Regions from separate parts of the Nocardioides houyundeii genome, predicted to be linked through region 1. Evidence: predicted binding sites of a transcription regulator. Region 1 holds the regulator's gene; the other holds the start of a gene.
What was found. Region 1 encodes LexA, which represses DNA repair genes until DNA is damaged. Its sites were predicted from a motif close to TCGAACANNTGTTCGA; they were not measured.
Positions count from the first base shown of each region.

Region 2: a site for LexA is predicted at 1,764-1,779, ahead of C0R66_RS07385 (DUF6504 family protein). Genes of this name have one in related genera too.

Region 1 covers NZ_CP025581.1:3,047,342-3,050,543, forward strand. Annotated here, with positions in the region: gene C0R66_RS14570 (GNAT family N-acetyltransferase) at 1-754, shown strand, start outside; gene lexA (transcriptional repressor LexA) at 862-1,590, shown strand; gene C0R66_RS14580 (sulfotransferase family protein) at 1,647-2,378, shown strand; gene C0R66_RS14585 (ATP-dependent DNA helicase) at 2,372-3,202, opposite strand, start outside.
Region 2 covers NZ_CP025581.1:1,513,599-1,516,800, forward strand. Annotated here, with positions in the region: gene C0R66_RS07370 (phytoene desaturase family protein) at 1-596, opposite strand, end outside; gene C0R66_RS07375 (ArsC/Spx/MgsR family protein) at 644-997, opposite strand; gene C0R66_RS07380 (hypothetical protein) at 1,229-1,693, shown strand; gene C0R66_RS07385 (DUF6504 family protein) at 1,795-2,142, shown strand; gene C0R66_RS07390 (SAV_6107 family HEPN domain-containing protein) at 2,153-2,614, shown strand; gene C0R66_RS07395 (DNA polymerase III subunit alpha) at 2,604-3,202, shown strand, end outside.

The DNA of each region.
Region 1 (3,202 bases):
GGCAGACCTCGAAGCTCTCCAGCAGGCCATGTCCCTCTCCCCCGTCTTCCAGACCACTCACGAGCCGGACGCACTCCTGTACTGGTCGCACCTGCCTCTTCCCGCGGGCAACGTGATCACGCACGCGCGCATCTCGGCGCGTGACGTGCCGACCCGCGTCCCAGCGCTCCTGGGGCCCTACCTCGAGCGCGGACTCCCGTTCCGGTGGGTCACCACCCCCAAGACCACCACCCCGGCGCTGGAGGCAGCCCTGGCGCAGGCCGGCATGGTGCCTCGCGAGAGCCCGGCGATGTACCTGGCGCTGCAGGAGACCGTCGATCCCGGGACCCCGGACGACGTCTACATCGACGTCGCCTGGCCCGACCACCTCGAACCCGTCAGCTCCATCCTGTTCTCCGGCTTCGGCCTACCCCGAGGCACTGAGGCCGAGCACCTGCAGTTCCTCGACACCCTCGACCCTGCCGACACCCAGTTCTTCATCGCCCGGAGCCTGGTCACCGGCGAACCGCTGGGCGCCAGCACCATGCACCGCCGCGGCACCAGCGTGATGCTGGCCAACGTCAGCACCAGCGAGCACGCCCGGGGCCGGGGCATCGCGAAGGCCCTGTGCGCCACCATGCTCAACCGAGCCGCGCACACCGAGGCGCTGACCGCCACCGTGCTCTCCAACGACGAGGGCTACCAGGTGTACGTCGACCTGGGCTTCCGCACCAAGTTCAACGTGGTGACCTGGGAGTGGCACCCGCAGACCTGAGGCAACCAGAGCCGAGGCAACACGCCGTTCGAACAGGTGTTTGAACTCCGGTCCGGTGCCGACTACGGTGAGACCACCGAGATCGCACCACACCAGGAGGACACCGGATGGCCAACCCGCGCGAGACCAAGGGCAAGGTCGTGGCCCTGCCCGACGGCCCTCCCGACGCCACCGGCCTCACCCCGCGGCAGCAGCGGGTGCTCTCCACCATCAAGGACGCGATCGAGCAGCGTGGATACCCGCCGAGCATGCGCGAGATCGGCCAGGCGGTCGGCCTCACCAGCTCCAGCAGCGTGGCCCACCAGCTCAAGGTGCTGGAGGAGAAGGGCTTCCTCAAGCGCGACCCCAACCGGCCCCGGGCTCTCGAGGTGTTCCTGCCCGAGGTGATGGCGGCCCGTCGCGCCATGAGCAGCGACGAGGAGACGATCTTCGACCCCACCGGTGTCGGCGACGCCGCGCCGGCCGCCCGCTACGTGCCGGTCGTCGGTCGGATCGCCGCCGGTGGCCCGATCCTGGCCGAGGAGCGCGTCGAGGACGTCTTCCCGCTCCCGCAGCAGCTGGTGGGCGACGGCACGCTCTTCCTGCTCGAGGTCTCCGGTGACTCGATGATCGACGCCGCGATCTGCAACGGCGACTACGTCGTGATCCGGCAGCAGCCCGAAGCCTCCAACGGCGAGATCGTCGCCGCCATGATCGACGGTGAGGCCACGGTCAAGACGTTCCAGCGCAAGGACGGCCAGGTCTGGCTGCTCCCCCACAACGACGCCTACGAGCCGATCGACGGGACCCACGCCACCATCCTGGGCAAGGTCACCGCGGTCCTGCGACGGGTCTGAGCCAGGGGCCCTCGCCACTCCGGAGACGAGGCGGCGGGTCGTGTAATCTCACGGCGGTGCGACGAAGCCGACGAGATGCCGAACCCGCCGACCTCTCCTCCGAGCAGTTCCGCACCAAGCCTGACGACCGGTTCAAGCTGACCGACGAGAGCCAGACGCTCCTCAAGGAACTGGACCGCCACAGCGGCGCGTCCCGCCGCCTCTCCCCGTTGAGCTACAACCTCACCGTGGGCCACGAGCACCGGTTCATCTGGTTCCGAGTGGCCAAGGTGGCCACCCGCACGATCCGCCACCACTTCACCACCCATGGGGTGCCCCTGGACGTGGACCACGCGATGCGGATCCGCTATCCCATCGACGTGTTCGAGGACTACTTCAAGTTCGCCTTCGTCCGCGATCCGCTGGACCGGTTCGTCTCGGCCTGGCACAACAAGGTCGTGGACATGAACTACTTCCACTTCGACGAGCCCACGCACCGCAAGATGCAGGACGTCGAGGAGTTCGCCCGCTGGGTGGCCGACCAGGACCTCGGCCAGGTGCCGGGCACCGACCAGCACCTCGCGCTGCAGACCCGGCTCATCGACCTCAGCCAGGTCGACTTCGTGGGACGTCTGGAGACCTTCGACGAGGACTTCGCCGAGGTCTGCCGCCGCGTCGGCGCACCGGCGGTGCCGACGGTGGCCCAGAACCAGACCGGCTCCCCTGGCAGCACCCGTGAGGTCTCCGACTCGCTGCGCAGCATGGTCGAGGCGATGTACCGGCGGGACTACCAGATCCTCGGCTACTGACCCGAGCCGCCGGCCAGTCGGGTCAGCGCCTTGCGCACCACCTGCGGGTCGGTCGTGGTCCACATCGGCGGCAGGCTCGCCTTGAGGAAGCCGCCGTACCGCGCGGTGGCCAACCGGGGGTCCAGCACCGCGACCACGCCGCGGTCGGTGGTGGTGCGGATCAGCCGCCCCGCACCCTGGGCCAGCAGCAAGGCGGCGTGGGTGGCCGCAACCTGCATGAAGCCGTTGCCCCCGGCCTTGTCGGCCGCGCGCTGCCGAGCACTCATCAGGGGATCGTCGGGCCGCGGGAACGGGATCCGGTCGATCAGCACCAGCTGGCAGGTCTCGCCGGGCACGTCGAGGCCCTGCCAGAGGCTGAGCGTGCCGAAGAGAATCGTGTGCGGGTCCTCCACGAACTGCCGCGCCAGCTCCGGCAGCTGCGCCTCGCCCTGGGCCAGGGTGGTCAGGTGCGGCAGCCGCTCGCGCACCGCCTCGGCGGCGGTCTCGGCGGCCCGCCGTGAGGAGAACAGCCCCAGCGTGCGTCCCTCGGCCGCGTCGATCAGCTCCACGATCTCGTCGAGCTGGGCCTTGCCCAGCCCGTCGCGTCCCGGCGGCGGCAGGTGGCGGGCGACGTACAGGATGCCCTGGCGCCCGTAGTCGAACGGCGACCCCACGTCGAGGCCCTGCCACGGCAGCGCACCCTCGGCCTCGACCTCGGGCGCACCGGTGTCGATCCGCTCGGACGGCTTGAGCCCGACGCTGCCCGCGACGGTGTTGAAGTCGCCCCCCAGCATCAGCGTGGCCGAGGTGAAGACCACGGTCTTGTCGGTCAGCAGCCGGTCCCG
Region 2 (3,202 bases), 1.5 Mb from region 1:
CCCAGCCACGCCGGCACTCGGCGAAGGTCGTGGCCGTCCATGGCGAGGGGGTGGCCGGCCACCAGTCGCAGGCGTGGGTCCGGAAGCGCCTTGCGGAGCCTGTGGAGCAGGCTCTCCCGGCCCTCGAGGAGGTTTCGGGTCTCGCGGCGGGCCAGCGCGGGGTCCCACGGACGCTCGAGGTAGTCGCGCCGCAGCAGCTCCCACTCCTCGCCGAGGGTGTCGACGTACGCCGTCCACGCCGCACCGAGGCCGGCGCCGAGCGCGTCGAAGGCGGCCTTCTGTCGGGCCCGGGAGCCGCCCGGAAGCCGCACCGAGGTGCCGTCGGTGAACCGGTGCTCACGGATCACCTCGACCGGGACCAGCTCGAGCTCCCGCTCCAGGGGGCGACCGGACTTGCGGAACAGGTCGCGGACCACGGCGGGCACCAGGGTCGTCGAGGGGCCCGAGTCCCAGCGATAGTCGGCCTCGGCGGTCCAGGACAAGGCGCCGCCGAGGCTCTGCGAGCGTTCCAGCAGGGTGACCTCGTGGCCGAGCTTGGCGAGCCGGGCGGCGCTGGCCAGACCGCCGAAGCCGCCCCCGATCACCACCACGCGCATGGCGAGAGGCTAGTCCCGACCTCTGGGAGGCGCCGCGGCTGGGCTGGTCACTCGGCGGCGATCACCCGGGCCAGGGAGTCGGCGTCGCGGCCGACGACGGTGGTCCCGTCGCCCGCGGTGAGGATGGGACGCTGGATCGCCCGAGGATGGGCCGCGAGGGCGGCGAGCCACTCCTGCCGGTGCTCGGGGTCCCGGGGCAGGTCGATCCCTGCCTCTCGGCTCTCCGCGGGGCGGGCCAGGTGCCAGGGCTCGACGCCGAGCCGGGCCACCACCTCGGCGAGCTCCTCCACCCCGGGCACGTCCTCGAGATAGCGGCGCACCGTGTAGTCGACCCCGGCCGCGTCCAGCTCGGCGACTGCGGCCCGGCACTTGCTGCAGGCGGGGTTGAGCCAGATCTCCATCGTCTCCACCTCGAGCTCTCGTTCGTCGGGTCCGCAGGTCCTGGCCCCCATCCTGCCCGGCCCCACGGGACCGCCGGCGATCACCTCGCCGGTACCGTTGCGGCGCGGCTCGGGCCAAACGTCGTGTCGCCGCCGGTGCCCGGCTGCCGTCCTGCGACCCTGTCAGGGATGGCACCAGCCGCCGTCCACGCTCTTTCCGCGCCGTACCTCGTCCACTTGGGAGAACCACTCATGATCGTCCGGCCTGCCTCGGTCAACCGGGTCACCATCGTCGCGCTGGCGCTGGTCCTGACCGCGGGCGTGATCACCGTGCTGACCTGGATCTTCTCCGACGACCTGCTGACCTCCTGGGCCGAGGGCAACAGCGGGGCGCGGGTGATCCTTCAGGAGGGCGGCCTGGACGCGGTGCGCGAGACCCTGACGGTCCCGGCGTTCGTCCCGGTCGCGATCACCTCGTTCGTGGTCTTCTCGATGCTGGTCGGGGTGCTGGTCGCCTTCTTCGTCGAGGGGTTCACCTGGGCGCGGCTCTCGCTGGCGGTGATCGCAGTGTTCGGCGTCTTCCTGGCGGTGCTGTGCGTGGCCAGCGGCATCCCGACGCTGTTCGTGGTGATGGCGGTCCTGATGATCGTCCTGTGCCTGCTGTTGCTGTTCTTCCTCTTCCACAAGGACACCAGCCGCTACTTCCGCGAGAGCTGAGCTCACGCGCCGCCCGGCGCCGGTTGATCCATTGACCCGGTGTCGGTGGTGAGGTGTACCTTTTCCTTGTTCGAACAAATGTTCGAACGGGAGGAGGAGTCATGAGGCGGTACGACGATCCCGTGGAGGTTCGGCAGGGGCTGGTGCCCGGGGGCGACCCCGGGTCGCCGGAGCAGTTCCTGTGGCGTGGCCGGCTGTGGAAGGTGCGCTCGGTGGTGGCCCACTGGGTGGAGACGACGCCGTGGTGGCAGTCCTCGGGTGCCCGGGCCGTGGTGGGGGACGACGAGCCGCTCGGCACCGGTGGGGCCGACCTGCTGGTGGAGCGGGAGATGTGGCGGGTCGAGGCGGGGCGGGGTCTGGCTCGCGACGATGCTCCGTCGGGTGGGGTCTTCGACCTCTCCTTCGACGGGACGGCCGGCCGCTGGCAGCTCGTCGGCTGCGTGGACTGAGGTGACGACGATGACGGTGCCCAACCCGCACCTGCTGCCCGCGACCACCCACTCCTACCTCGCCCGAGCGGCCCAGTCCCTCCAGGAGGCGATGATCGCCCGGGACGTTCCCACCCGTTATGCGTGTGCCCACGTGGCGGCGCTGCGCGCTGCCGCGGCCCTGCTGGCTGCCCGCGCGCATCCGACGCCTTCGCGACGGCGCCAGAAGAACGCCTGGGTGCTGCTGGCCGAGGTCACCCCCGAGCTCTCCGAGTGGGCAGCCTTCTTCGCTGCGGGAGCCGGGAAGCGGGCTGCCGCGGAGGCAGGCTCAAGCCGTGCCGTCACCGAGCGGGAGGCCGATGACCTGGTCCGGGACGCCGATCGCTTCCTGGGTGTCGTGGAGTCCTGCCTGGGGCTGGTGCCGCACATCTCCGTGGGGCAGCAGAGGCTCGTGGTCGCGACGGGACCGGGTGGTTGGACCGGTGTCGCCTGATCCCTTCACCCATCTCCACGTGGCGTCGGGCTACTCCCTCCAGTACGGCGCCTCGCACCCGGATGCCCTGGTGGAGCGGGCGGTCGAGCACAGGATGGACCTGCTGGCGCTCACCGACCGGGACGGCACCTACGGGGCGGTGAAGTTCGCCAAGGCCTGCAGCCGGGCCGGGATCCGTCCGGTCCTGGGGGTGGACCTCGCCATGGACCCCGCGGGCGAGATGGGTGCCGGACCCGGGCGGGGGACGCGACCGGTGCCGCCGAGCCGAGGTCCGGTGCGCGGGGGAGCGTTCCGTGAGGACCGGCTGCCCCGGGTGACGCTGCTGGCCCAGGGGCGTGCCGGGTGGGCGCAGGTGTGCCGGCTGGTCTCGGCGGTCCACCTCGCCGGCGAACGGGGACGGCCGGTGGCGACCCTGGAGCTGCTGGCGCCCTACCTGATGAGCGGTGACGTGGTGGTGCTGCTGGGACCGACGTCCTCGCTCGGAGCTGCCCTGGCCCGGCGCCGTGAGGACCTGGCGCGGGCGGTGGTGGACTCCTGGCTGACCTGCGTGCCGCGCGAGAACCTCCTCGTCGAGCTGGTCTCCCACCG